2 regions of the Bacillus sp. WC2507 genome follow, and region 2 is predicted to be linked to the other one. Evidence: a T-box and tRNA genes for the amino acid it is inferred to sense, from the RefSeq annotation. Region 2 holds a T-box; the other holds one or more tRNA genes.
The links. The T-box of region 2 lies ahead of ileS (isoleucine--tRNA ligase). A T-box ahead of a tRNA ligase gene usually reads a tRNA of that ligase, here a tRNA-Ile.
Positions count from the first base shown of each region.

Region 1: it has a tRNA-Ile gene. The T-box ahead of ileS (isoleucine--tRNA ligase) is inferred to sense a tRNA for this amino acid. The anticodon was not compared.

Region 1 is NZ_JBQXPN010000001.1:1,419,291-1,436,047, reverse strand. Features, by position in the region: gene ACUN28_RS07690 (peptidoglycan D,D-transpeptidase FtsI family protein) at 1-1,106, opposite strand, end outside; gene ACUN28_RS07685 (MFS transporter) at 1,216-2,493, opposite strand; gene sodA (superoxide dismutase [Mn]) at 2,610-3,221, opposite strand; tRNA gene ACUN28_RS07675 (tRNA-Ile) at 3,443-3,516, opposite strand; gene ACUN28_RS07670 (DUF1189 domain-containing protein) at 3,759-4,517, shown strand; gene ACUN28_RS07665 (hypothetical protein) at 4,590-4,955, shown strand; gene ispG (flavodoxin-dependent (E)-4-hydroxy-3-methylbut-2-enyl-diphosphate synthase) at 5,120-6,223, shown strand; gene ACUN28_RS07655 (Fur family transcriptional regulator) at 6,304-6,717, opposite strand; gene ACUN28_RS07650 (metal ABC transporter permease) at 6,731-7,564, opposite strand; gene ACUN28_RS07645 (metal ABC transporter ATP-binding protein) at 7,564-8,334, opposite strand; gene ACUN28_RS07640 (YitT family protein) at 8,663-9,541, opposite strand; gene ACUN28_RS07635 (DUF2624 domain-containing protein) at 9,691-9,945, shown strand; gene ACUN28_RS07630 (deoxyribonuclease IV) at 9,972-10,868, opposite strand; gene ACUN28_RS07625 (DEAD/DEAH box helicase) at 11,042-12,352, opposite strand; gene vrrA (VrrA/YqfQ family protein) at 12,533-13,294, shown strand; gene ACUN28_RS07615 (4-hydroxy-3-methylbut-2-enyl diphosphate reductase) at 13,384-14,334, shown strand; gene ACUN28_RS07610 (Nif3-like dinuclear metal center hexameric protein) at 14,373-15,494, opposite strand; gene ACUN28_RS07605 (tRNA (adenine(22)-N(1))-methyltransferase) at 15,491-16,198, opposite strand; gene cccA (cytochrome c550) at 16,364-16,720, opposite strand.
Region 2 is NZ_JBQXPN010000001.1:3,518,095-3,532,696, reverse strand. Features, by position in the region: gene argS (arginine--tRNA ligase) at 1-175, shown strand, start outside; gene ACUN28_RS18685 (DUF2085 domain-containing protein) at 289-618, shown strand; gene ACUN28_RS18680 (hypothetical protein) at 648-866, shown strand; gene ACUN28_RS18675 (class I SAM-dependent methyltransferase) at 1,017-1,895, shown strand; gene ACUN28_RS18670 (bacteriocin-processing peptidase family protein) at 2,194-6,396, shown strand; T-box leader at 6,495-6,733, shown strand; gene ileS (isoleucine--tRNA ligase) at 6,790-9,891, shown strand; gene ACUN28_RS18660 (DUF418 domain-containing protein) at 9,943-11,028, opposite strand; gene ACUN28_RS18655 (TetR/AcrR family transcriptional regulator) at 11,030-11,614, opposite strand; gene ACUN28_RS18650 (M36 family metallopeptidase) at 11,950-13,461, shown strand; gene ACUN28_RS18645 (hypothetical protein) at 13,565-14,047, opposite strand; gene ACUN28_RS18640 (UDP-N-acetylmuramoyl-tripeptide--D-alanyl-D-alanine ligase) at 14,130-14,602, shown strand, end outside.

The DNA.
Region 1 (16,757 bases), 2.1 Mb from region 2:
TCATTCACTAACTGTTTCCCTGCCATAGATAAAACTTCACCATTTTTTGGATTCATCATTACAACGAATGCACGATCTAAAAGAGGTTGTCCACCTTTATATCTCAATAAATTTTTCGTGATAATTTCTTCTACACGCTTTTGTAATTCCATATCGATTGTTAAGTTCAGGTCATTACCACTTTGCCCTTTTGATACATTAATCGTTTCTAAAATATTACCGTTTTTATCTGTAATATTTTTCACTTCTGCTTTCGTACCGTGCAGGCTATCTTCATATTGCTGTTCAAGGTAACTTTTCCCTACGCGATCATTCCGATTATAATCACGAACAAGATAGTAATCTAAACGCTCTTTCGGTAAACCTTCATCAGAAGTTGTTACACCACCAAGTACACTTCGGAACAAATCACCATCATATGCATATTTTCGCTCCCAATCGACACTTGTATCTACACCTGGCAATTCCGCTAATTTTTCACTAATAATCGCATATTCTTCATCAGTTGCATCCTTCTTAATGACTTGTGGTGTCATTGCATATCCGCCGTCCATTTTGCTTTTAATCGCTAGTATTTCTAAATCTTTTGCGGATAATTGATTTACTTCTTCTTCTGTCACGCGACTTCGTTGACGCTCCTCTAATTCTTTATCGTCAATTTTTTTATCTTTCAACTCTTGACGATCTTTATTCGTAATTTTTTCTTTCGCTTCCTCTTTATGCATAGCAAGCCAATAATCTTTTTTATCGCGATCTGTTAATTTATCTGTCGGTACTTCAATCAACTCTGCTAGCTTTTTCGCTGTTTCTAAGCGAGTTTCTGCAGTTGATCCTTTCATTTTTGTAAATGTAATCGTACGTACAGCTGCATTATCTACTACAGCTCGCCCATAACGGTCAAATATTTTCCCACGTGGTACAGGATTACTTATCGTCGAGTTCTCTTTCCTCTCCACTTCATTCTTGTATTCCTCACCGCGAACAATTTGTACATATCCAAGCCTTACAATAACCGCGGAGAACATTAAAAACACGCAGAAAAACAGCACGTTTAACCGAAAAGGAACGTGAGTCTTTTTCTTTTGTTGTTTCTGCTTCTTGCTCATACAAACCCCCTCTACAAACAGCTATGTAATGTGAAAGGGACACCTTCATACAGGTGTCCTCACTGCTGTCTTACATCTTTTTCTATTCTAGCATAAAACAACCGAGAAGTTAACCTTCTGGTTCTGTTTGATTCTGCGTAGTTCCTTGCGTTACAATACTTGTTTTACTCGTATTTCCCTCATCATATTTGACATTTTTAACTGCAAAATAAATAAGAAAATGTCCTGCACCTAAAATACATAATAAGTAAGGCAAACTTTTTTCAGGCGGAAAGAATAGTACAGCACATAAAAAACTTAAAATCGAGCAAATTCTTCCTGCATTTAACCATAATTCCCGGACAACTACATATTCTACACGCCACTCTCTCGCATTTTTCGCCCTACCAATTACATCATATGTCATGGACCCGTACGGAACGAGCAAAATAGGGTATGCAATTGCGATACACGCTGCATAAATAAGTAATTTTGTGTATGTAACATTGAATATAACTAAAAATACGACAGCATATAAAATAATGCCTCCGAGCAAAATTGCTTTTTTTCGCCACTCTTTCTTTAACATACGAGTGACTAAATAGTAACAAACAAATGATACAGCAGAATTTACTAAGCTATATTTCCCTAAGGCGAGTTCGCTATCAGTTGCTAAATACACGTACACTGAAATAACAAAAATAAACGTTCCCTCTCTCAGCCCTTGAAAAAAATGAGCTCGTGTAATTCTTCCCCAGTTTTTATCAACCTGCCGCTCTTTCAATACTTGAACAATTTCATACCGTCCTTCACATTCTCTCTTAGATACAAAAAAGCTTAAAATGACAGCAATTGCAAATAACAGTAACGAAAGAAAGAATATGACCGTATAGCCACTCCATTTTTCCATACGTGAAATTGTATATCCCGCTGCTATCGGCCCAATCATGCCAGAGAATGATGTAAGAAGTCCAAGAAAACCATTAAAGAAATCTCTTGTTTCTGGTTCTGTAATCTCAAATGTTAATAAATTAAACGCGAGCCAGTAAAAACCATACCCGACTCCTAAAAGAGCCCCCATTAATAAAATATAGTGAGAAGCGCTTTTTCCCGCTACTAAAACAACGATAAAAAAAATAGCTAACGTGCCTACGCCTATTCGTAACAAAATTGAGCGATCAATACGCTTCGCTAATTTCCCACCTATAAGAAATGTGAGAGGCTGTAATACAACGCTGGCCAAATTATACAAGCCAAGATTCACATAATTTTGTGTTTGTTTCCATAAATAAATGTTAACAAACGTATTCGATAAAGAAATTGCGAGCGTGTATAAACCTCCAATAAGGAGCAATAACACTAAATCCCGATTCACTTCAACGTCACCAATTATATGTTTCCACTTCATACACAACTCTCCTTTACTTCATGTTCTAGTCTTCCAAAGACAAGCTCAATTATGTAAAAGGAAAGCACAGAAAAAAGCTAGGAGCATTCTCCTAGCTTTTTCTATCGTTATTACAATTATTTTGCTTCTTGGTAACGTTTTTCAGCAGCGTTCCAATCTACAACATTCCAGAATGCACCGATGTAGTCTGGACGACGGTTTTGGTAATTTAAGTAGTAAGCATGTTCCCAAACATCTAAACCGATAACTGGAGTTTTACCTTCAGTTAAAGGAGAATCTTGGTTTGGTGTGCTTGTTACTTCTAACTCACCATTATTTACTACTAACCAAGCCCAACCAGAACCGAAACGAGTTGCGCCAGCTTTTGCGAATTCTTCTTTGAATGCATCGAAGCTACCGAATTTCGCTTCAATTGCAGTTGCAAGTTCACCTACTGGTTGTCCGCCGCCATTTGGAGATAAGATTGTCCAGAAGAATGTATGGTTAGCATGTCCGCCACCATTGTTACGTACTGCTGTACGGATTGCTTCTGGTACTTCGCTTAAGTTCGCAACTAATTCTTCTACGCTTTTGTCAGCTAATTCTGCATGACCTTCTAAAGCAGCGTTTAAGTTTGTGATGTACGTGTTATGGTGTTTTGTATGATGGATGTTCATTGTTTCTTTGTCAAAGTGAGGCTCTAAAGCATCATACGCATAAGGTAAATTTGGTAATTCGTGTTTTGCCATTGTTATATTCCTCCCAGTTTATGTATTGCCACTTAAGTGACATACAACTTCATTCTACCCTAATTGCCATAGGGTGCAAACAAATAAATCACATTGTCTTGCTATCATTAAAGTAGCAAAATTCCCACTTCTTTTCAATTAAAATGCTCATATATTTCATAAAAAAAGCTCCCTTCTACAAGGAAGCTTCCTGCTGACGTAATAAACATGTGAAATGGATATGGACCCTGTAGGACTCGAACCTACGACCGGACGGTTATGAGCCGTCTGCTCTAACCAGCTGAGCTAAGGGTCCACAATTATGTATGTAACAACATATCAAATAAAGGAATCCCTATCGGATATATTCTTTAAGAAATGTAAGATAAATTTACCATATGGAAAAGAAAAGTGTCAATTGTATTTTTCTCATTCAAAAGAAGAAAATTAATAAAAAGAAATTTAGTTATCTCCACTATATGTAAATATAATATATCTTGAGATTCTCTAGATTCCTACGTTACAATGATTTTATACATACATAAAGGAAGTGAATCTATGTCCATATTTACCCAATTAGCAAAAAGCGTATATTCGCCTAAAGATATGGCGCTATTCCGTTTTCAAAAAATCGGAAAAACCATTTTGTATATTATGCTACTTTGTCTAATCACTACTATTCCAAGAACATTCTTTTACGGTAGCTTTATTCAAGATAGTGTTACCATGGTAAATCAAGCAATTGAAAAAGATTTACCTGATTTTAAAATTGAAAATGGTGAACTAAAGGCCGATATTGAACAACCTATTCAAAAAGAAGAGGGAGATGCTCTTTTCGTATTTGATCCAAATACAACAGATATAGAAAAATATCAAAACAAAACTGGTTTATTTATTTTAAAAGATAAAGTAGTTTCTATAGGAAATGGTCAAACACAAACATACTCCTATAATGATTTATTAGGGACATCTCTTGAGAAGAAAGATTTGCAAGATTTTATTTCTGTATTCGATAGTATTTATCCAATTTTACTAGCCGTTATCGGAGTTTTAGTATACCTATTCCAATTATTTATTACTTTCTTAGGAATTACTTTACTTGCGTTTATAGGTTCGGCTATGAGCGGTCAACGTAAATTATCTTATAAGCAAGTATGGACGTTAACTGCTTACAGCTACACAATTCCAACAATCTTCTTTATGATTATGGATTTATTCAAAATCGTTGTACCTGGTTCAACATTCATTTATATCGCAGTTGTTTTAATTGTTCTATACTTAACAATTAAAGAAGTTCCAAAACCGAAAGAAAAATAAGAACGAAAAAAATGCCTAATTAGGCATTTTTTTTTTGGACAAGCATATATTCCTAGCAAAGGAGTGAAGAATATGAAAAGATTAGGTATATTCTTATTCGTGCTTGTTCTTGGTTATATATTTTATTACGATATAAAAATCGGCACTTTACCGATGTTAAGTTCATATAAAAAAACAAATGCGGCCCAAACGATAAAACAAGAAAGTACAGATACAAAACAAAAGAAAGAGAACAAAGCAGAAAAAGAAACAGATGTCACTTATAAAACAATTGAAGTCAAAACAGGTGAGACAGTTCTTTCTATTACCGAACAAATTAACAAGAAAAAAATCCCTTCTATTGAAAAGGTAATTGATGACTTTAAACAACTGAACAAAAGTACATCTGCTACAAAAATACAAATTGGAAAGTCTTATAAATTCCCGTTATATCAATAAGCAATCACTTAATCCTTGTCAATTACATGAAGGCGCTGATACAATAGTAAAAGTGAAACCGAGCACTTCGGTTTCTATAGCCCTGTATCACGTATACTATCATTGATATGAGGGACTAAATAAGAAACTTCTTTTATAAGGAGAGCGATCTATTCGTGAATGAAATGACTCATCGTACAAAAACACGTCCAGTTAAAGTCGGTAATTTAACAATTGGCGGTAATAATGAATTAATTATACAAAGTATGACAACAACAAAAACACATGATGTTGAAGCAACAGTTGCTGAAATTAAACGTTTAGAAGAAGCTGGCTGTCAAGTCGTGCGTGTTGCTGTTCCAGACGAACGCGCAGCAAATGCTATTGCTGATATTAAAAAACAAATCAACATTCCACTTGTTGCTGATATTCATTTTGATTATCGCCTTGCTTTAAAAGCAATTGAAGGTGGCATTGATAAAGTACGTATCAATCCAGGTAACATTGGTCGTCGCCATAAAGTAGAAGCTGTTGTAAATGCAGCAAAAGAACGCGGTATTCCAATCCGTATCGGTGTAAACGCAGGTTCATTAGAGCGTCACATTTTAGAAAAGTATGGATACCCAACTGCAGATGGTATGGTCGAGAGCGCCCTACATCACATTAAAATTTTAGAGGACTTAGATTTCCACGATATTATCGTATCTATGAAAGCCTCTGATGTTAACTTAGCAATTGAAGCATACGACAAAGCTGCTCGTGCTTTTGATTATCCATTACATTTAGGCATTACAGAATCTGGAACATTATTTGCTGGAACTGTAAAAAGTGCCGCTGGTCTTGGAGCAATCTTAAATAAAGGCATCGGAAATACACTACGTATTTCATTAAGTGCTGACCCAGTTGAAGAAGTAAAAGTTGCGCGTGAACTATTAAAGTCATTCGGCCTTGCATCTAATGCAGCAACACTTATTTCTTGTCCAACTTGCGGTCGTATTGAAATTGATTTAATTAGCATCGCTAACGAGGTAGAAGAATACATCTCTACACTAAAAGTACCAATTAAAGTTGCAGTACTTGGCTGTGCTGTAAACGGTCCTGGTGAAGCTCGTGAAGCTGATATCGGTATTGCCGGTGCACGTGGAGAAGGATTATTATTCCGTAAAGGGCAAGTTGTTCGTAAAGTGCCAGAAGAAATAATGGTAGAAGAACTAAAAAAAGAAATCGACGTAATCGCTGCTGAAATGGCTGCTGAACGAGAAAAAGAAAAAGAAACTCAAGAACAATAAAAAGAAGGTTGCCCACAATATTTGTGAGCAACCTTCTTTTCTACGTAAAAAAGCTCGTCAGTTATATAACTGACGAGCTTTTACTTTGCACATTTTGGACAACGACCGTATATTTCAAACTTATGACCTGTTACTTCATAACCGTTAAAATCTTTATTCATAAAATCCATCGGGCAAGAAGTAATCTCTTTCGTTCCCCCGCAATCTAAACAAATAAAATGATGATGATGTTCCATAATAGAACATGTAAAACGAAAATGCTTTTCACCATTTAATTCCGTTTGTTCTAAAACACCGATTTCAGCAAACACCGTTAAGTTACGATAAATCGTATCAAAGCTAAGACCTGGATAATCATCCTTCATATGCTCTAAAACGTCTTTCGCCGTTAAATAACGATTGTGAGCTGCAAATAACCTGAGCATCTCTTCTCTTTTCCCAGTATGTTTGTATCCTTTATCTTTCATTAGGCGTAAAGCTTCTGTTAGATTCATATCTATCCCTACTTTATGCAGTTTTTTTCTTTTTCCATAAAATCGCACCAATTAAAATAAGAACTGCTATCATAACAATTGTACCACCTGGCGCTAGATTAAGTTGATACGAAGCAAACATTCCACCAATTACTGCAATCTCACCAAATAAAATGGAGAAGAAAATTGTTTGTTTAAATCCATTTGCAATACGAATACTTGCTGCAACTGGTAACGTCATTAATGATGATACGAGAAGAACCCCGACTACGCGCATTGATACCGCAATGACAAGAGCAACCAATATAATAAAAATAAAGTGAATCCACTTTGCACTCAAACCGGTTGATACAGCGTATTCCTCATCAAACGATAGTAAAAATAACTCTTTGTATAATAAAGTAATCGTTACAATAACAACAATTGCTACAATGCCGATGATTATTAAATCCGTACTTGTTACAGCACTTACACTACCAAATAAATAACTAAATAAATCTGTGTTAAATCCATTTGCAAGTGAAATAAAAATAACGCCAATCCCCATTCCTGCTGAAAGAATAATCGGAATTGCTAATTCTTGATAATGTTTATATACAGTACGTAATTTTTCAATAAGTAACGCCCCACCAATAGAAAAAATCATTCCCATATATAGCGGATTTAAAAATCCTCCTGTGAAAATTGTTTTTTCTAGTAGTAAACTTGCAGCAATACCCGATAATGTCACGTGACTTAATGCATCCGCAATAAGCGACATACGGCGAATGACAACAAATACACCGATAAGCGGCGCAACAAGCCCTATTAAAATCCCTGCATATAAAGAGTTACGTAAAAAGTCATATTGTAAAAAATCTTGTATCATTATATCCTCCCGTGATGCTCATGCTCGTGTTCTAAACGATGAACATGATGTCCATATAAGACGGACATTTCCGCATCTTCTAACTCTCGGAACTTCTCTACATTTCCATGGAAATGTAAATGTTGGTTTAAGCATGCAACATGTGTTACTTTCTCGGTAACAGCTCCCATATCGTGAGTAACGAGAATTAATGTGATTCCTAACCTTTTGTTTAAATCCTCTAATATCTCATAAAAACTTTCTACATTCTTCACATCGATTCCAACAGTGGGCTCGTCCAAAATAAGTAATTCAGGATCACTAACGAGCGCACGAGCAATAAATACACGCTGTTGTTGTCCACCGGAAAGTTCTCCTATATTGCGCCCTTGAAACTCACTCATCCCTACATCAGCAATCGCTTTTTCTACCTTTTCCTTATCGTTTTTCGTGAAAAAGCGAAACAGCCCTTTTTTCGAAACGAGTCCCATTGACACAACTTCAAAAACAGTTGCCGGAAAACCAGAATTAAAGCTATTTGCCTTTTGCGACACATAACCAACTTTGTTCCATTCTTTAAACTTCTTACTATCAACACCAAACAAACGAATACTTCCCTGTTTTGGCTTTAAAACGCCTAATAAACATTTTAGCAAAGTTGATTTCCCAGAACCATTCGGTCCAACTAAACCTAAAAAAGCTCCCTTCGGAACTTGCAAATTAATATCTTCTAACACATTTCGATCTTCATATCGAAATGACAATCCTTCTATTTCTAATATATTATTCATAGCATCTCACCTATTTTAATTCAGAATGATTCCGATTTATATCTATTTGAATTATAGTACAGCTTATTATAGTTGTAAACCAATCTGCCTAAAATATATCTACTTTTTTCAAGAAACCTTACTATTATAACAAAAAGCAGAGAAAAATTCTCTGCTTTCAAAAAAAATTCCTATAAAGTGAAACCTTAATCAGATGAGGCCATCCCCTACCGATTATTTGCCCTCACCAATCGGGATTTTACGGGCAGTAGCTCTCCGCCTAACTGCTTTGCCCCATCCGAATTTTGAGGTGAGAGTTTTACTGCCCTCAAATAGCTGGATAACTTTTTTAGTGAATAGCCGATTTAAACTTACCGCCATTTGTCTCTTGTGTACTCATAATCGTAACAAACGCATTCTCATCAATTTCATACACAATTGATTTTAACTTTGTCACTTCCAGACGTGTTACAACTGCATAAATAACTTCTTTTTCTTTATCCGTGTAACCGCCTTTCGCTACAAGCTTTGTAGTTCCACGACCAAGACGATGCAAAATCGCATTTGATACTTCCTCATATTGATCTGATACAATTAAAACTGCTTTCGTTTCATCTAAACCTTGAATGACTGTATCAATTGTTTTGAATGCGATATAGTACGTCATAACAGAATACATAGCTTGTTCAACACCAAATACAAATGCTGCCCACGCAAAAATGAATAAGTTCACAAACATTACAAATTCGCCAACAGAGAAAGGTAATTTCTTCGTTAATAAAATCCCCATAATTTCTGTTCCGTCCATTGATCCACCATGACGAATAACGAGCCCTACACCAATACCTAAAATAAGACCACCAAACACTGTCGCTAAAATGGGCTCCGTTGTAAATGGCGGAACAGCATGTAACGTTGATTCAATAAACGCTAAAGCTACAATACCGAACGCCGAAGATAGCATGAACGTTTTTCCGATTTGCTTATAACCTGAATACATAAATGGGATATTGAGAATAACGACTAAAGTAGAGAAACTTAACCACCAAATATTCGGAGTAAGATAATCTAATATAAGAGAAATACCAATAATTCCACCATCAATAATTTTATTTGGCATTAAAAATAGTTCAATCGCTACCGCTGCGCATGCTGCACCAAAAATAATCATAACTAAACGATAAATAAGATGGATAACACTCTCTTTTCGATGTTGCTTTTGCTCCATAAGTCCTCCCTATACTCTTTTTCTATAGTTTTGTCCTTATATTATAACATACGCTTCTTTTTCTCATGAAAAAAGAAACTCTATACGAATATGTACAAGCTACGTACTCATATATTTCGATAGAAGAACGTGTGAAGGAGGATAACTTAATGAACCTCATTAAACAACTTGTAAATAAAAAATTAAATCATATTTCTACAAAAGAGTTATTGAAATATAGCAAAGAATATGAAGTTTCTATTACGACTGCCCAAGCCGATCAAATTGTTTTACTTATGAAAGGAAAGAATATTAACATTTACGATAATGACGAACGACTAGAGCTCTTAAAACAAATAGCAAAAGTAACCTCCCCTGCTACTGCACAACAAGTAAATACTTTATTTCAACAACTACTAAAATAAGGAGGGGAAAAACCCCTCCTTATTGCTTATTGCGCTTTAATTTTCTCAAGAAGTCCTTCATCAAAAGTACCATTTTTCAGCATTTCGATTTCTAATTTATATGGTGGCTTCTTATCTTTTTTATCTTCACCTACATATGGCGTTTCAAGAATTTTTGGTACATGCAATAACTGCGGATGATGCACAATATGATGCAACGCTTTATAACCGATATGACCGAAACCGATGTTTTCATGACGGTCCTTTCCTGCGCCGCGTACATTTTTACTATCATTAATATGAAGTACTTGCAAACGATCAATACCAACAATTTTATCAAATTCGTTTAATACACCGTCAAAGTCATTTACAATATCATATCCGGCATCGTGCGTATGACATGTATCAAAGCATACTGATAGTTTTTCATTATATTTTACACCATCAATAATCTTTGCAATTTCTTCAAAGCTACGACCGCATTCTGTTCCTTTTCCTGCCATCGTTTCTAACGCAATATTAACCGTCTGCTCTGGCGTTAATACTTCATTAAGTCCTTTAATAATTTGTTGAATACCAGCATCCGCCCCTGCACCAACGTGCGCACCTGGGTGAAGAACGATTTGTTTCGCCACACCTAATGCCGATGTTCTTTCAATTTCCATACGAAGGAAATCTACACCTAATTGGAATGTTTCTGGCTTCGTCGTATTCCCGACATTAATAATATACGGCGCATGTACGATAATTTCCTCAATACCGTTTAATTCCATATGTTTTCTTCCTGCTTCTATATTCAATTCTTCAATTGGTTTTCTTCTTGTATTTTGTGGTGCACCTGTATAAATCATAAACGTCGTTGCACCGTATGAAACAGCCTCTTCACTTGCTGCTAATAACATATTCTTACCACTCATGGAAACATGAGATCCAATCTTTAACATACAATCACCTCTTCAATATACAATAGATATAATGATAGCATAATTTGTAGAAATATGTAGTGAATTGTTTGTTCCTAAAACACTACACAAACTTCAACTAGCTACAACGAAACTTTAATCAGTTTTTCCATTATCTAGCAAATAGCAGGGTAAAAAAAAATAAGGGAAATCCCTTATCTTTTTTTATTGCTATATTTTCTCTTCACTTTGTCACGTTCAGTTGCAAGTTTACGTTTATAGTTTGGTTTTACTTTTTTCGGCTTTTTAATAACTTTTGTTGCCATAACGTCAAGTTCATCATTTGGTTTTTTACGGCTCTTACGACGGCGGCGTTCACCTAAATCCGCCCACTCATCTCCGCGTAAATCTACATGCTTGAACTCAATATGACGTTGTTTTTCTAAACTATCCAATGCTTCTTCGTTTGCTGGATCATAAATCGTCACTGCAATACCTGAATGCCCTGCACGTGCTGTTCTTCCAACGCGGTGAACGAAGAAATCTAAATCTGATGGAAGTTCGTAGTTAATAACATGACTAATTCCTTCAATATCAATACCACGAGCTGCTAAATCGGTTGCAACAATATATTGGAATTCAAGGTCACGGATTTGTTTCATCATTTTTTTACGATCACGTGGTGATAAATCTCCGTGAATTCGTCCAACCTTTAAGCCACGTTCCATTAATCCGTCAGCAACCTGATCCGCCATCTTTTTCGTATTCGTGAAAACAACTGCTAAATACGGTTTAAATTGTAGCAACATTTTGTTCACTAAATCGATTTTGTTACGATGTTTAGAAGGTACTAAATAATGCTCAATATTTCCAGCCGCCACTTGTTTTGGATTGATATGAATATGCTCTGGATTTTCCATATATTTCTTCAGAAACGGTTTTAGTTTTTGAGGAATTGTTGCAGAGAAAACTAGCATTTGCAAGTTTTTAGGCATGCGTGCTGCAATTTTGTCTACATCATGAATGAATCCCATATCAAGCATTAAGTCTGCTTCATCGACAATAATAGTATTTGCTTTATGAACAAATAGCGCTTGCTCTTCTACTAAATCTTTAATACGTCCTGGTGTTCCAACTACAATATGAGGTTGTTTTTTCAACTTTTCAATTGAGCGTTGTTTATCAGTTCCACCAATTAAACAGCGTGCTGTAATCATTTGATCTTCCGCACAAAACTTTGTTAATTTCACGATTTCTTCGTAAATTTGTTGTGCTAACTCACGAGTAGGCGCTGTAATAACAAGTTGTACTTCTTCACGACTTGCATTAATTCTGTTCAATGTAGGAAGTAAGTATGCATGTGTTTTCCCAGAACCTGTTTGGGATTGTCCAATTACACTTACACCTTTTTTCACGACTGGGAAAATTTTCTTTTGAATTCCTGTCGGCTCTGTAAAGCGTAGTTCACGAACTGCATCTATTAAAAATGGTTTAAAATCATACTGTGTAAAAGTTTGTTGTGTCATAAGTTACACCTTCTTTCTAAATTTCTACTGCGCGCACAAATCAGTCAAGTCTACATTATATCGAAATCTACAAATAAAAGCCATCTTTAGTTTAGGTTTTTACTTCAAAAACTAACCTTCTTCTCTCTTATTGCATATTGTATGTGTATATACCTAACTGAAGAAAGGAGGATTTCTCACATGTTTCCAAAATCCCCCATGAGGCAGATGTACCCGAATCCAGGCCAGCAGCAACCTTATACACCATATCCAATTCCACAACTACCACCGATGGCACAAAAAAAGAAAGGGTTCCTTGCTAAACTCTTTAAAAAACACGATCCAACCGAACCTTTCATGCAAATGGTTCCGCCTTACCGACAAATGGAAGGACCACCGCCAATGATGCACCAGCAACCGCCACCCGAATATCGACAACAATATCAACAGCAATATCAACAGCAACCGCAATACCAACAACAATACCCGCAGCAATACTCACAACAATATCAGCCATACATGCAGCAGCATCCGGAGCAAATGATCCCCCCTCAAATGTATGAATCAAATGAAAGTCGCGGCGGTTCATCAACTACAGCAGCATCAAGCAGCGGCATCGGCAGTTTTTTTGCGAATTTAATTTCAAATCCAACTAATATGATAAACAATATCGAAAAAGTATCCCAAGTCGTTCAATCTGTAAGCCCTGTCGTCGAACAGTATGGTCCCATTATGCGTAACCTACCAAGCATTGTTAAAATCCTCACCTCTGGAAAAAGTACGGAAGAAGATCAAACTGAAGATCAAGCTGAAGACATAACAGAAAAGGTTAAGGTAGCAACTCCGCCTCCTCCACAAAAAAAAAGAAAAAGAAAAAAAATAGTGATTGAGCCAGTCATAGAAAAAGAAATACGAGAGGAGCCTGTTCAAAAAATAGCAACAAAACCAAAACTATATGTGTAACAATCCTTTGTTTTCTATCCACTCCTCCTTTATAATGTAAAAGACTATGCACAAAAGTATCCCTTGTTTAGAAGGAGAGGATTACTCATATGAAAATTGTTAAAATTTCCCCTCGTGGTTATTGCTACGGTGTTGTGGACGCGATGGTTATTGCACGTAACGCCGCATTAGATACATCATTACCAAGACCTATTTATATTTTAGGTATGATTGTTCACAACAAACATGTAACAGATGCATTCGAAGAAGATGGCATCATTACATTAGACGGTCCAAGTCGATTAGAAATTTTGGATAAAATTGATTCTGGTACTGTTATTTTCACTGCACACGGTGTTTCTCCAGAAGTTAAACAACGCGCAAAAGAAAAAGGTTTAACAACAATCGATGCCACTTGCCCAGATGTTACAAAAACACATGACCTTATTGAAGCAAAGAAAGCTGAAGGTTACCATGTCATTTATATCGGCAAAAAAAATCATCCAGAACCAGAAGGCGCAGTTGGTATTGCACCTGATATCGTTCATCTTATTGAAAGAGCTGATGATTTAAAAACATTAGAAATTCCAACGGATAAAATTTTAGTTACAAATCAAACAACAATGAGCCAATGGGATGTTCAACATTTAATGGAGGACATTCAGAAGAAATTCCCAACAGCAGAATTCCATAAAGAAATCTGTTTAGCAACTCAAGTTCGCCAAGAAGCTGTCGCTAAACAAGCTGATGTTGCAGACTTAACAATTGTTGTTGGCGATCCGAAAAGTAACAATTCAAACCGTTTAGCACAAGTATCACAAGAAATCGCTGGCACGAAAGCATTCCGCGTTGCAGACGTAAGCGAAATCAAATTAGAATGGCTCCAAGGTGTAGAAAACGTAGCTGTTACAGCAGGTGCTTCTACTCCAACTCCAATTACAAAAGAGGTTATCGCTTTCTTAGAGCAATATGACCCAATGAATCCCGCTACATGGGAGAGAGTTCGAAAAGTACCGTTACAAAAAATATTACCTCGCGTAAAAGTGAAAAAAGAACAATAATAAAAACCGTTGCCTATACGTGCAACGGTTTTTATTTCTTATACAAATGTAAATGGATCTGTATGTAACTGCGAAGCATGAATGTGTACATTGAGTTTCTTAGCATCCACTTTTTCTTGTAATTGCTTTTGCACACCTTGCTTCATTACTTTTTCAACGTTATGTCCTGGGTCAACTATATTTAAACCGAGCATCATCGCATCATGAGCAACATGATAATACATATCACCTGTTACATATACATCCGCTCCTTTAAATTTAGCTTGATTGATGTATTTGTTACCATCGCCACCAAGTACAGCTACTTTACGCACTTTATCATCTAATTTCCCAACAACTCGTGCACCCTTTACATCTAATGATTGCTTTACATGTTCCGCAAACTGTCCAAGTGTCATTTCTTCTTGTAAATAGCCTATTTTTCCAAGCCCTAATGTTTCGCCTTTGTTATCAAGTGGGTACACATCATATGCTACTTCTTCATATGGATGCGCCGTTACCATTGCTTTAATCACTTTTCGCTGTAGTGAAGCTGGAATAATCGTTTCGATTCGCACTTCTTCTACGCGTTCTAACTGCCCAGTTTCCCCGATATAAGGATTTGTTCCCTCTTGAGGTACAAACGTACCTGTACCCTCGCTACTAAACGTACAGTGGCTATAATTGCCGATATGACCAGCACCTGCGTCTCCTAATGCTTTTCTTACTTCTTCTGCATGAGTTACTGGCACAAACACAACAATTTTTTTCATTTCTTCTGCGTATGTCGGTGCCAAAACTTCTGTATTTTGCAATCCTAACGCCTCAGCAAGTAAATCATTTACCCCGCCCTTAGCAACATCCACATTTGTATGCGCTGCATAGATTGCAATATCATTTTTCATACACTTTTCAATAATTTTCCCATACGCCTTATCTGTATGAATCGCTTTTAACGGGCTAAAAATTAAAGGGTGATGAGCAATAATAACATTCGCTCCTAGTTGAATTGCTTCATCCACAACTTCTTCCGTTACATCTAACGCAATTAATACGTGCTGCACGGGTTTATTAAGCGCTCCAATCTGCAGGCCAATCTTATCTCCTTCCATCGCCAAATGCTTCGGATACATACTTTCAAATAACGAAATAATTTCATGGCCATTTGGAATTTTACTCATGATAAAACCTCCTCTATCATTTTCATTTTCACTTCTACTTCCGCACGCTTCGCTTTTGTTTCTTCAGAATCAACCGCACGTTCTAACTGCTTTAAAATATTTTGGAAGTTTTTTAATTCCCCTTCCCATTTTTCAACGAAAGCTTCACTTTTTTCTTTTATTAAAAATGGTCCCATAAACAATTCAGCTTGTTTATTTTCAGAATAAGGCAACGTGATGTTTCCTCGCTCCCCTACTAAAATCTCGTAAATTTTCCCATCTTCTTTTACGATTTTTTCATGGATAAGCTCCCATCCATTCTCAATAAACCATTCACGAATGTGATGTGCTGCAATATTCGGCTGTAAAATTAAACGTGTTACACCTTCTAATTTTTCTTTACCACTTTCTAAAATGTCACGAATTAACGCTCCGCCCATTCCAGCAACCGTAATTACATCTACTTCTCCTGGCGCGATAACAGCTAATCCGTTCCCTTTACGCACATCTATTTTATCTTGTAAGCCACTTTCAGCTACAGTTGCTTGCGCAGAGCGAAATGGTCCATCTACAACCTCTCCTGCAACTGCTTTTGTAGCAATATTATTTATAATTGTATAACACGGTAAATACGCATGATCCGACCCAATATCAGCAACTGTAGATCCTACTGGTATTTCACGTACAACTTCTTCTAATCGTTTTGAAAGCTTTACTTCATTCATGTATTTCCATTACTCCTTCTCTTGTCAGTCTGTCTCCATGATAATGAATTTATAGTAGTTGTTGCAAGCCCATAACAACAATTCACTTCTCTATCATTCATCGTATTTTAGAAAATATAGAAAAACAAGCCCTTTGCATAAACAAAAGGCTTGTCATACGGAACTTTATTTTTTCTTAGACAACCAATCAGCTACTTTAGCGGCTTGATCAGCTGGAACTATATTTGGTGGCATATTGCCTTTTCCTTTCGAAAGAATTTCTTTAATTTCATCTTTTGAAAGTTTCCCACCAATTTTTTGTAAATTAGGCCCTACTGCCCCTTGTAACTGATCGCCGTGGCAGCTCGTACAGCTTTGCTTTACAATATCCTCTGGCTTTGATGCTGTTTGTGCTGGCTTCCCGCCATTTTTTGCATCAGCTAACTCTTTAGATTTATTTAGCCCCTGAAATGAAAATACAAACATAACGATAATACCTAATGCTGCAATAAGAGCGAACGGAATCAGCGGATTACGTTTCATATCTCTTCTCCCCCCTCTATACCGCTAAATAGTTAGA
Region 2 (14,602 bases):
TATTTCAAAATACGTATTAGATGTAGCACAATCGTTCAATAAATATTACGGAAATGTACGTATATTGGAAGAGAGTGAAGAGAAAGACAGCAGACTTGCATTAGTGTATGCTGTGACAGTTGTATTAAAAGAGGGGTTACGTTTACTTGGGGTGGATGCTCCTGAGGAGATGTAAAATAGTAGTAAACTGGCAAACCGGTTTTGGTATGAACCTGGTTTGTTTTTTTATTTGGATATATAATTCTTTTGCAAAATCAATTAAAATCTTTTTAGAGAGGGTGATTCATATTGATCCGAACTTTTATTTTACAAATTCCTTGTCATAGAAGATCAGAAAGAAGTTTCCTTAAACTACAAAAGTACATACCTTTATGTGCGCGTTGTACAGGCATGCTTATCGGTATTTTACTGTTTCCAATTTATTTTTATATGACACCTTCATTTCTTATAGCAATCATACTATCCTTTTCTGCTCAAATTCCGTTACTTATTGATGGATTCACCCAAAAGTGGAAATGGAGAAGCAGCACAAATTTGCTAAGAGTAACTACCGGTGTATTAAGCGGTAATGGTATGGGATTACTCATTTCATCTAGCATTATATGGATTCTTTCTTAAAGCATATATTAATGGAGGTATTTACATAAATGTTCTGGGTTTACTTAATCCTAATTTTTATTTCAGGCGGAAGTGGAATAGGTTTTATAATTCAAAACAAGTATACAGAAGCAATAATAGCTTTTGTTATTTGCGCACTACTGATTGGGCTACTGTATTATTATCTTAAAAGAAACAAAAGAAAGAGAAAATCAGATTGTGGCGATGTAGACTGTACGGATTGTTTAGATTGTGATTGTACTAATTAAACTTCTAATCATCTACCTTTCTTCTAAATCAAAAGCTGGCGTATCGTTAAAAATACACTGGCTTTTTTGCTTTGAAATTTTAAGAATGGTGTAGGAATACGGCTATTGTATAGAGAACTTTAGTTTTGTATATAAAAGGAGGCGTTAAACTTGGAAACGTACGATTGGAATAGTAAACTAACATATTTAAAAAACACGAGAGATCTATATTACAATGATGATTATGTATGCTTTTTAATAAATACTGTGTGGAAGGTTACTAAGCCAGTACATATCGTTGATTATGGTTGTGGATATGGTTATTTAGGCTTAATATTAATGCCTTTACTTCCAGAAGGGTCAAAGTATACAGGCATTGATAGTGGAGAAACATTACTAACTGAAGCGAGAGAGTTGTTTCGTTTCCTTCCGTATGATTCAGAATTTCTTGAAGGAGATGCTACAGAAATTGAATTGAACGATACATACGATATAGCAATCTGTCATGCTTTTTTGTTACATATGAGTTCACCAAAAATGATGCTAGAAAAGATGATACAGTCAATTAAGGATGGTGGTAAAATAATCTGTTTTGAACCACATTGGATATCAAATATGTCTTCATACTCTTTAGATGGAGAGAGCCAATCGGAAATTATTAGGTTAGGCGTTTTGCAGAAGTTATTTGAAAGTGACACGCAGAGAAGTGGACAAGATGGAAATATTGGTATGAAAATACCGATGTATTTAAGTGAATTAGGTGTGAAAAATATTGAGTGTAGAGTGAGCGATAAAGTGAACTTTTTAGACTCTAATATACATCACAATGATAAAAACGATTTGTATCATTCATTAAAAGAAGAGGGGATAGCGGGCAATCCAGGAGATAAACAGCAATTTATAGAACGTTTAATGGTTAGAGGGTTAACATATGAGGATGCGTTAGCTCAATATGAAGCTGAACTACGATTTTTTAAAGCATTTCATTTACATTCCTCTTTAGTATACGCTCCGAATATGAAAATTACATTTGGTGACAAAGTATGTTAAAAGGTAGCGATATTCCGAGGGATATCATTTATTTTGGAAATCGCTGATATATTTGAATTATCGCCGATATAATTTCATGTACTGATTTTAACTTTCGAAAGATAAGATCCACATGTTACGTTATTCCATATAATTAAATAAAATATGGAGAAAAACAATCATTTTTACTATATTTTGTTATAAATTCGAATAATATTAAATAATACTATCCATTATAGGAGATTTTAGTTGAATACATACTATATGATGTGTAGAATCTAAGCAAGTAGCAGTACAAATAAATATTCGAGGTGAATACATGCTAGATTTTAAGCAGTTAGATGCTTGTTTGAAAGACAAGAGATTTGTAGATGGATTACAGGAAATAAATAAAGAAATTTCATATATAAAAGAAACGAATACTTTATCTTATGTGAAAAAGTGGCTTGCTAATATTTCTTCACATGAGGAGTTTGATATATTAATTCGCCTTACTGATGAAGGGCTTATGCACCAATACAGTTCATTCCTCATTCGCTACGCCTACAAAAAATTTCCAAATATGAGAACGCTCTCTTTATATTGTGATGAGTTAATTGATGAGCGGAAAATACTTGAAGTAGAACAGTTGTTAAAAGAATCATTAGAAGAGGTAAATAAAGAAGAAATAGAAGCTGATCTTTTAGCGAAAACGTATTTTACGTTAGTACGATGTCTGTTGGAAATGAAACGAAATGAAGAAGCACTAATCTATATGCAAAAGGCAGAGGAGTACAGTGCACGTGCCGTATTTGATAAATGGGGCTACGTCTATATGCATACAGGTGAATGGGAGAAAGCAGAAGAACAATTTATAGCTGGCATGCAGCATAAAGATTGTGAAGAGTTATCGACCTATTTATTATCACAGTTATATGCGAATCAAGGAGAACAAAAACGTGCATTACAGCTAATCGATGATGCAATTGTAAAGTTCCCGCAAGTACCATATTTTCATTTTGAAAAGGTAAAATATTTATTAGATTTAGAGAAGTATGAGGAGATGTTAGCGGTAATAGATAACATAAACAGTCAGCTTCCTTATCATGCGTATAAAACTTATTTTGTACATTTACATGCAGAAGCGCTTTACAAAATGAATAAACTTATAGATTTACAACAGTTATTAAAAGAAGAAAAAAGTTTAAAAGAGTCTTTATATCATAATTTAGAAAAAAATCCAGATGGAAAAAAGGTTCACTTACCGATAGTTCCAATTGTACAAAAGGATAATTACTGTGTTCCGACAAGTTTAGAAATGATGTTGCAGTTATGGGGAGAAAAACGTACGCAAGATGAAATAGCAGAGTTTATTTTTGATATGACAGGATCGAAGTTTTCAGATACTGTTTCTTATTTAGAAGAATTAGGTTATGAATATCGTTATTTTAAAGGGAATGAGGAAAATTATAAGAGACTACTGGATGAAGGGATTCCTGTTTTATTAAGTATAGACATTGAGCATGCTTCACATGTGCAAGTATTATCTGGATATGATGATACGTTACAAGCTTTTTATGTTCAAGACCCGAACTTTATAGAACCAGTTATTGTGGAATATAGTAAGCTACAAGAAAAATATCGTTATACAGGCTGTTTAGCGATTACGTTTGTTCCGAAAGAAAAGAAGGAAAAACTATCATTTTTAAATGAAGAAGAGAATCATTATTTTAAATCTGTTTTTTCTCTTACGGATCATTTAGATGAACATGATAAAGAGGGGATTCATAACTTAATACAATTTTTAAAAGAGACGAGTGATAATCCGAATACGTGGCTATATACGGTTAAGCATTTAGATGTGGAAGTAGATAACGAGTTTATTTTATCTTGTATTGAAAAGTTAATGGAGAGGTTTCCGAACTCAGATTTTGTTAAATTGCATGGTGTGCAGTGTTTTATTCGCCTTCAAGAATTAGAAAAAGCTGGGCAAATGCTCGCGAGTGTTGAGAAGAAAAATAATCGTGCTTTATATCATTTAATAAACGGAAGATATGCTTTTGAACAGGAAAGTTATATAGAGGCGATTTCCAGTTTTCGTTACTCCTTACAATTAGACGCAGATCAGCCGATTGCTTGGAGTTTTCTTGCTTTATCATATATGTATATCGATCAATTGGAAAAGGCGTTGCAGTTTTCTCAAGTAGCTTTAGAGCGTAGTCCTGAAAGATTCACTTTAACGAATCACGGGTTAATATTGATAGATTTAGAAAGATATGAAGAAGCGTATGAAATCTTTAATGATTTGTTAAGAGAGTATAAAAATGAGGCACATGTATGGTATGAGCGAGCGAGATGTGCGCATCATTTAGGGAAATTATATTTAGCGGTAAAAGGGCTTAAAATAGCGATTCATTTGGATAGTAAAGCATCTTACATTTATACGAAACTTTCGGAAATATACGAATCTGATTTGGAGGATGAGGAAAGTACGAAAGAAATTTTATTAAAGGGTATTGAGAATTGTGACGATAAAGCACCTCTATACGTAAAATTGGGTGACTATCATTTTCAAAATGATAGTCTGGAAGAAGCAGAAACATTGTATAAGCGTGCTTTAGAAGAAAATCATGATGACGTTTATTCTCACTTCGGACTTACGCAAGTTTATATGGCGAAAGAACAATACAAGGAAGCAAAAGAATATATTCTCGGTATTGAAAAACAAATTGAAAAGAGCCAAGATTTTCTTATGAATGCGGGAATGGTTTTATGGGATGCTGAGGTTGAACTTGGTGGAAATGAAGAAGGGTTTAAAGTAGCATTGTCTAAGTTAGAGAGTGGTATAAAGCAGAGTGAATACAATGTAGCAAGTGCGTTAGATGAATATGTGAACCGAATTAAAGGAACGGTATTTGTACAAAGAGGTATAGCATTCTTAAGAACTTTACACAAAGAAAGAAATGAAGTAAGTGAATACGGTTGTTATACAGGTATTTTATATGAATCTATTGGACAGTACGGACAAGCAATGAAAAGATATAATAAGGCAATAGAACAAAAGGAAACGGCATTACCTTATTACCGAATTGGTGAAACACTTATGGCATTAGGGCAATTGACAGAAGCAAAGCAAGCGTATGAAACTTGTTTAGAGCTTGATGGGAATTTCGTCGGTGTACATTTACAGCTTGCGGAAATATACGAAAAAGAAGAAAACCGTTCTAAAGAACAAAGTCATATGGTTCAGGCGATGAAAGAAGAGCCGTTGCATATTAATATGGAATATTTGGCACAGATTTCAGTAGAAATGAATCTTCAGGAAGAATTGTTGACGGAACTAGAACAATTAGCGGACGAAGTACCTGAAATATGGCGATTAGATGCGATCGCATATGTGTATGGAGCAATGGATGAAATAGATAAAGAACAGGCATGGATTGAAGAGGCGCTACAATTAGATGGTGAGCATACAGAAGTTCTAAATCATTATGCAAAAGTGTTAGTGAAAAAAAGAAATGCAAAAGCAATTGAAATTGCAATGAAAGTGATACAAAAAGATGTAAATAATGAACGTATATTTGATGTATATGTAAAAGCGATAGAACAACATAAGAAATTGTCTAACATACGAGATTTTCTTCATACATTAAAAGTGAAAAAGGCAGAAAGAAGTATGGCATTTATGTATGCTGCATCTGCAGTTACGGAAAGATGGATTGAACGTCAACAAAAGGAACAGCCGAAGAAATCCATAATTACGAGAGCTTTTTATCGTATGAAAAACCGTGCAAAAGAAATTTCGATTATTACTACAATCATTGATTTATATGAACTTTCGTTAAAGTTAAATCCGAAAAATAGTATGGCAGCGCAGCGATTTGCACTATTTTACGAGAATGTGACGATGTATAAAGAGGCGATAGACGTATTGCAAACATCGTTAGAAAGTAAATGGGATTATGATGTAGCGAAGCAACTTGTAAATCTTTTCATAGCGTGTGAGGAAGAAGATATGTTACGGGATGCTTCGGAATTAACGAAGCAGATGGTTCGAGAGTTACCAGATGATTATGATACACTTCTTTTACAAGCACAAGTATTCTTTAAAATAGGTGAAGAAAGAAAAGCAGAGAAGATTACCTTACAATTAACGGAGCAAACACCGTTTGTAAGTAGAGCGTTCCTTGCTTTAGGAGAAATATATCAAAGTCAAGAAAGGTTTGAAGAGGCAATTCATGTGTTAGAAAATGCTTCTATACATCATCCAAATGAAACAGCAATTCTTCTTTCTTTAGCATCTTCATATCATGGTTCCGGCCAAACACTAAAGGCAGAAAAAATAACAAATGAAGTATTAATAATTGATGCGAGTGATTTGTTAGCAAGATATGATCGTGCTTGTTATTTAGCGCGGTTAAACAGAAATGAAGAGGCGAAGGAAGAACTTGAAATTGTCCTTCGTGAGGATGAGTCGGGATTTTTTGCTGAACTTATCGAGGATAAAGAAAATTTAGCAGCATTGCGAGAATTTGAAAAGTAATTGTATAAGAAAAGCGAAAAAGGGTATAAATAAAAATATATTTCGAATTAGTTGACAATTCATTGCCCAATGGCATAGAATAGCTTTTAACAAAGTATACAAATCTGAAGACGAGAAAGAGTAAAATAATGAACTGTTCCCCAGAGAGCCGGTATGTTGCTGAAAACCGGTGTGCAGACGTTATTTGAAAATCATCTCCGAGGAGCCGAGGCTGAAATAAGTAAGCCCGGACGGGTGTCTACCGTTACAAAGAACACGTATGATAGTACGTTGCTAAGTGCTATTAGTGAAGAGCTAATAGAATTAGGGTGGTATCGCGGGTAAGCCCGTCCCTACTTTATAGGGACGGGTTTTTTGTGTGCTTTTTTAAAAAATTCAAAGGAGTGATTGTACATGAAAAAAGTAGATGTAAAAGAGTCAGCTGTAGGGAGAGAAACACGTATTCGTAAGCAGTGGAACGAGCAAAGTATTTTCGAGCAATCAATTCAGAATCGAGAAGGCGCACAGTCTTTCGTATTTTATGAAGGACCACCAACGGCGAACGGTTTACCACACGTCGGGCATGCACTTGGACGGACAATTAAAGATGTAGTAGCAAGATATAAAACGATGGCTGGTTATAAAGTGTTAAGAAAAGCGGGATGGGATACACACGGTTTACCTGTAGAATTAGGTGTTGAGAAACAACTCGGTATTTCAGGTAAACATGAAATCGAAGAGTACGGCATTGAACCGTTTATTCAAAAGTGTAAAGAGAGTGTATTCACATATGAGAAGCAGTGGCGTGAATTCACTGAAAGCATCGGTTATTGGGTAGATATGGATGATCCATACGTTACGTTAGAGAATCCATATATCGAAAGTGTATGGCATATTTTAGGGACGATTCATGAAAAAGGACTATTGTATAAAGGGCACAGAGTTTCTCCATATTGCCCAAGCTGTCAAACATCTCTTAGTTCACACGAAGTTGCACAAGGGTATAAAACAGTAAAAGATTTAAGTGCAACAGTTAAATTTAAAGTGAAAGATAGTGAAAATGAATATTTCCTAGGTTGGACAACAACACCTTGGACACTTCCGGCAAATGTTGCGCTCGCTGTACATCCAAATTTGGAATACGTGAAAGCGAAACAAGAAGGTCATGTATACATTGTTGCGAAAGAACGTGTACAAGATGTATTAAAAGAAAACTATGAAGTACTATCTGTTCATAAAGGCGAAGAATTAGTAAAAACATCTTATACAGCACCATTTCCAATGAAAGAAGTTACAAATGGCTACCACGTTATCGCGGCAGATTTCGTAACGGCAGATAGTGGTACAGGACTCGTTCATATTGCTCCAGCATATGGGGAGGACGATTATAGAGTCGTTCAAAGTGAAGGATTGTCATTCTTACATGTTGTAGATGAAAAAGGTGAGTATACAGAAGCAGTACCATTTTTAAAAGGGAAATTTGTAAAAGATTGTGATGTGGATATCGTTCGTTATTTAGCGAAGGAAGGTTTACTATATCATAAAGAAAAGTATGAGCATAGCTACCCACATTGCTGGCGCTGTGATTCACCACTTCTTTATTATGCAGGAGAGAGTTGGTTAATCCGAACAACTGCAATTAAGGATACATTTTTACAAAATAACGATTCTGTTACTTGGTATCCAGATCATATGAAACATGGACGCTTTGGTAAGTTTTTAGAAAACATGGTGGACTGGAATATTAGCCGAAATAGATATTGGGGAACACCATTAAATGTATGGGAATGTGAAAGTTGTGATCATCAATTCGCACCGAAAAGCATTGCTGATTTAAGAAAGCATAGTACGAAAGAAACACCTGAAGATTTAGAATTGCATAAGCCGTATGTAGATGAAGTGCAAGTTTGTTGCGAAAAATGCGGAAGTACAATGAATCGTACACCAGAAGTGATTGATGTTTGGTTTGATAGTGGTTCCATGCCGTTTGCGCAATATCATTATCCATTTGAAAATAAAGAGTTATTTGAAGAACAGTTTCCAGCGGATGTTATTGCAGAAGGAATTGATCAAACACGCGGATGGTTTTATAGTTTATTAGCAGTATCAGCACTATATACAGGAAAAGTGCCTTATAAACGAGTGTTATCACTAGGGCATGTTCTAGATGAAGAAGGACAGAAGATGTCTAAAAGTAAAGGGAATGCACTAGATCCAGTTGATTTAGTAAATCAGTTTGGTGCAGATGCTTTAAGATGGGCGCTACTCGTTGACAGTGCTCCGTGGAATGCGAAGCGTTTTTCTGAAAGAACAGTACTGGAAGCAAAATCTAAATTTATAGATACATTAGTCAATGTGTATAGTTTCTACGTTTTATATGCAAATTTAGATGAGTATAAACCGAATGAAACATATGATGTAAAGCGGACGAAATTGGATGAATGGGTATTATCAAGGCTGCATAGCACAACGAAAAAAGTAAGAACAGCACTTGATGATTATCAATTTACGAATGCAGCTCGTGAAATCGCGGCGCTTGTAGATGAAGTAAGTAACTGGTACGTAAGGCGATCACGTAATCGTTTCTGGGAATCTGGTATGAATGCAGAAAAAGCAGCTGCGTATGAGACACTTCATGAAGTGCTTGTGACAATTAGTAAATTAATCGCACCATTTACACCGTTTGTCGCTGAAGATATTCATTTAAATTTAACTGGAAGTAGCGTTCATTTAGAGGATTATCCAGTTGTGAATGAATCACTACTTCAGCCGAAATTAGAAGCAGAAATGGATGCAGTTTTACAAGTTGTTGAACTTGGAAGAAGTAATCGTAATCAGCATTCTTTAAAAGTAAAACAGCCGTTAGCGGAACTTGTATTACTAGCACATAATGAGAATGATATGGATTGGGAATCGTATCGTGATATCGTCATGGATGAACTAAATGTCAAAGCGTTCCATGTTGAACTCGATGAAACGAAATATACGTCCTATCAATTAAAGCTGAACTTTAAAACAGCTGGGCCGAAGTTTGGTAAAAATGTGAATGCATTAAATGGCTGGCTAAAACAATTATCAAAAGAAGAAGTACAACACTTTGTATCTACAGAAAGAGCAGTTTACGAAGCTGCACCAGGAGAAGAAGTAGTGGTAACAGCTGAAGATGTATTAGTAGAGAAAGTTGCAAAATCAGGATTCTCTAATACGACTAACGGACAATATACAGTTATGTTAGATACGAATGTAACGGAAGAATTGTTACAAGAAGGAGTAGCGCGTGAATTCATTCGAGCGGTTCAAGAATATCGTAAGCAGTTGAATTTACCGGTTAATTTACGAGTAGATGTTATTCTTGATACAGAGGAAGAACTACAACGAACATTAACGAACCATAAAGATTTATTGGAAGAAAATTTACTCGTTAAGCAATTTACATTTGATCACTTAACGAATGAAGACGATGAACTATCTTTAGGTGAAGCGAAAGTTCGAATTAAATTAAGCGCGGCTCATTAAAGAAAAAAGGAAGTTGGAATGATTCCAACTTCCTTTTTGTATGATGGAAATTTATCCGGCTAATTTCCTCATAATCCATTCGATAGGTCCTCTAGAAAATTTCTTTCTCCATAATACGCTAAACAAAATACTGGAAATGAAAAATGCAGTAGCAAATAATAAAACGAATAGTAGTGATTGATGTTCCATTCTATTTAATAGAATTAATGTCCCAATACCGATAAATACATGACTGACATAATGAGTTAACGTTAATTGGCCTGTTTGTACAATGGAAGTGACAAACCAATTATTTCTATATTTTTCAGCGATGTTGAGGCAAATGATTAATGTAGCAATAGCGGATCCTGTAGCAGATAAAATATATAATACATTTGGTAAAATGGGTCCTGTATTAAACAAAAATGTGGCGGCTTCTTTGCCGATGTATGGAATAAAAAAGTGAGTAAGCCCTTTTGATAAAAGTTCTGACAATATTGTAATTGTAATACCCAGTAAGAGTAATCTTTCTTTAATTTTCTTATTATGAAGATCTAACCTGCCAATTATCATACCGATTAAGAAGAACGAGAACCAAGGAAAAATTGGGTGATACCCATTAAAGAATAAGTTGCGAAGAAAACCCTTTATTGTCCAGAAGTCTACATAGTTTATGAATGGAGTAGGTCCTCCCCAACCTTCGAAAGTATTGAAAGTAAGCTGAAGAGATTGTGCGATGAGTAGGATAATAATAGATAGCAATAGTAATAGTTTTTTGCGTACTGTAATGAGTAATGCAGCAATGAAAAGGTAAACACCGTAATAGTGTAATATATCCCCAGTCCACTCCATTACATATAGTAGTAATCCTAAAATAAATAAGAAAAGTGATCGTTTCCAGATGGTCTTTCGGCTATTAGAAATTTTTATTTGTTCATTGCTAGCAACGGCTGACCTAGTCATTAAAGTTATACCGATGCCTGCAAGTATAACAAACAAAGCAGAAGCTCTACCTTCAAAAAGTGACATGAAGGTTATTAAAAAAGGGGGACCATTTCCTTCTGCACCTGTTATTACCATGAAATTGACAAGTAGCATACCAAACATCGCCAAAGCTCTAGCAAAATCTAAGCCGATAATGCGCTTATTAGTATTCACTTCAATCCCTTCTTTCAAAAATGCTATTTACAGCTTCAATCCAAATTTGTTTATAATCTATCTTTGCGTCAATCATCATAAAATTCCCGATATTATCAAGCACTAATGCTAACATATGAGCTTTTGAAACTAAATTTTTATTTTCAATTAATTGAAGTTCATTTGCTTTTGTAAGGAGTACTTCAAATCCATGTAAATATTCTGTTTGCACAGTTAGTAATCGATCTTTGTACATATTGTTTCTGGAAGATAGTAATACATACTCTTGCAACACACGATTAAAATAAGGGTCGTTTCGCTGTTCATCAATTATTTTAAGACCAATTGCAGTGCATTTTTCAATAAAATTTGGTTTCGTAAATTCTTCTGTATGAAAATACGAAGAGAACTGCATAGCTTTACATAATTCTGTAAAAATACATTCAATTAAGGCATCTTTAGACTTAAAGTAGTAATATATAGATGGTTTTGCGATACCAACCTCCTCACCAATCATCGTATAAGTTGTTTTAGCAATACCGTACGTAGCAAAAAGGCGATAACTTGCTTCCATTATTGAAGAGAGTGTTTCTTCACTTTTACTCATATAGTTCCTCCTAAAAAAAGGTTATTAACATCGTATCATTCATAAGTGATTTTTTCAACCTACCGTTAGGTAAAAAACGGCCTATTTTTTTACACAGTAATATGAAAAGTTTCGGGGGGAAGGGAAGGAATGGATTTAGAAATTTCTTTCTAAAGTATTGTTTTTACTTTACACATAAATATTGAGAAAATTTCACTCACCCTAAATGGAAAGGTAATAGAATTGTTTATAGAGAATTACTCGTAGATTCAATTTTTATCCCCCCATTTTGTGGGGAATGATTGCCTAGTGGTAATGGGATAAGGTTGAGCTACTTTATTAGGGGGAGTGGTTCTATGTTTAATAAAAAAATGGTGGCAATGGCAATGACTGTGCCATTAGTAATGGGGACGATTTCTACGGTTTCGGCATTGGAAAAACAACAGCAAGTAAAGCTAGAAGCTTATTCACCGCAGAAAAAAGCAACTGAATATTTAAAAGAAAATGCTGCGCAGTATGGATTGAAAGCTGACCTCTCAGACTTGCAATATATTTCTACAACAGAAACGTCAGTAGCTTCATATGTTAGGTTCCAACAAGTTGTTAATGGTGCACCTGTATTTTCAAAACAAATAACAGTTACGCTTAACGGAGAGGGAAAGGGAGTACTCGCTGTTTCTGATTATCAGCCTGTTACAGGTGTGAAGGAAGTAACGACAAAAATTAGTGAAAAAGATGCAATACAAAAATCAATGGCGTATGTTGGAGAAGCAAGTGAGCAAAATTTATGGGCTCCTACAGATAAAGAGTTCGGATATATTGTTGAAGAAGGAATTGCTCGTCCAGTATATAAAGTTGTAGTCCATTCTAATAATCCATTTGGTGCATGGGAAACATTTATTGATGCAGAAAATGGAAAGTTAATTAAAAAGGTTGATATAAATCGAAAAGCTGAAGGATCAGGAAAAGTATTTTTACCTAACCCAGTCGTATCTAGTGGTAGTAAAGTTGGCCTAAAAGATAATAATGATGCAGATTCAACAGCTCTAACGAACCAATTGAAGACTGTTACGTTAAAAGGTTTAGATGGAACAGGATTTTTAATTGGAGAGTATGTAACGATTTCTTCAAAAGCAAAAACAAAATCTACAAACTTACAATTTAACTATACACGTGCAAATGATAGCTTTGAAGATGTTATGTCGTATTATCATATCGATACATTACAGCGTTACATTCAAGGGTTAGGTTTTAAAAATATTAATAACCGTTCGATAAAAGTGAATGTTAATGGTACAACTGATGATAACTCATTCTATTCTCCATCAACAAAAGCTTTAACTTTCGGTACTGGAGGTGTTGATGATGCAGAAGATGCTGGTATTATCGCACATGAGTATGGGCATTCGATTCAAGATAACCAAGTTCCTGGCTTTGGTAGTTCAGCAGAAGGTGGAGCGATGGGAGAAGGATTTGGCGACTTCTTAGGTGCTACATATGAAGATGCAGTATCGACTACTGGATATGGTAAAGCATGTGTTGGAGAATGGGATGCGACAGCTTATTCTAGTTCAGATCCAACATGCTTACGCCGATTAGATACGAATAAAGTATATCCGAAAGATATAACGAATGAAGTGCATGATGATGGTGAAATTTGGGCTCAAGGTCAATACGAAATGGCACAAGCTTTTGGACGTGATGTAGCAACGAAAATTATTTTACAATCACATTGGTCATTAACACCAAACTCTAAATTCCGTGATGGAGCAAAAGCAATTAAGCAAGCGGATGCTCTTTTATATGGAGGACAACATGCTGCTGATATCGATCGTATTTGGGCAGCAAGAGGAATTAGTACGAATTAATATAAAAAGTCGTGGCGTTTATAAGCCACGACTTTTTAATTTGCTTAAGAACTGGTACTAGTAAAGTAAGCTATATGAATGCTAATGTAAATTCATCCGCATTCTAGTTGTTTTTTTCGTCTTTAAAAACAAAATGCTCTTTAAATTTTCTAGACTCAACTTTTTGACCGTTTCTCATGGAGCGGAAAGGGTGTTCTTGCCAAGTAATGATTACATCAACCTCATTTGCTTTTGTAGAAACAGGGAAATTAGCATGTTTAAATCCGGTTTTCCCGCTTGCGAGACGACTTTCTTTTCGTGAAAAGAGTTCGTGTTTTGTTTTCGTATTTGGTTCATTACGAAAGACTTCGACTTGTACGTTATATACTTCACTGTTTCCAACATTTTTTACTGAAAATTGATATGTATTAAATTCATCTTTTTTAGCTTGAAGCATATTTTTATCATTGTTCTTCGGTTCATCAATATTCACTTTCCATTGATCAGAGTTTTGGGAGATCGGTAAAGCTTTTGGTGAGTAGGCGTACGTTTCATTCACTACAATTAGACATAACAAAAGAAGAAAGAAACTAATCGCTTTTTTCATATAAACACCTCGCTGTAAAATTTTTATTAATATGCGTAATTAAAATAGATAATATGTAATTAAATGGAAATAAGGTGATGCTTTGATTCAAATGAATTTGAAAAAACTTGAAGAAGTAGTAAATGGAGAAGGACTAAAAGAATCGTTTTATCATATAGAAATACATGGTGTCTGTATAGATTCCAAAAACATTAAAGAAGGAAATTTATTCGTTCCAATCATTAGGGTGAAAGATGGGCATGAGTATGTGAAAGAGGCAATGGATAATGGAGCTATCGCTTCCTTATGGAAAAAGTCTTACGGTACTCCGCCAAAAGGGATTCCAATTATATTTGTAGATGACACTTTGTTTGCTTTGCAACAATTGGCACAATTTTATCGAAGAGAGATAAATGTAAAAGTAATCGGTATTACAGGTAGTAATGGAAAGACAACAGTGAAAGATATAATAGGAGGCGTTTTAAGTTCAACTTATAGAGTGCATAAAACGAAGGGTAATTTAAACAGTCAAATTGGTTTACCACTAACGATTTTAGAAATGAAACAAGATACAGA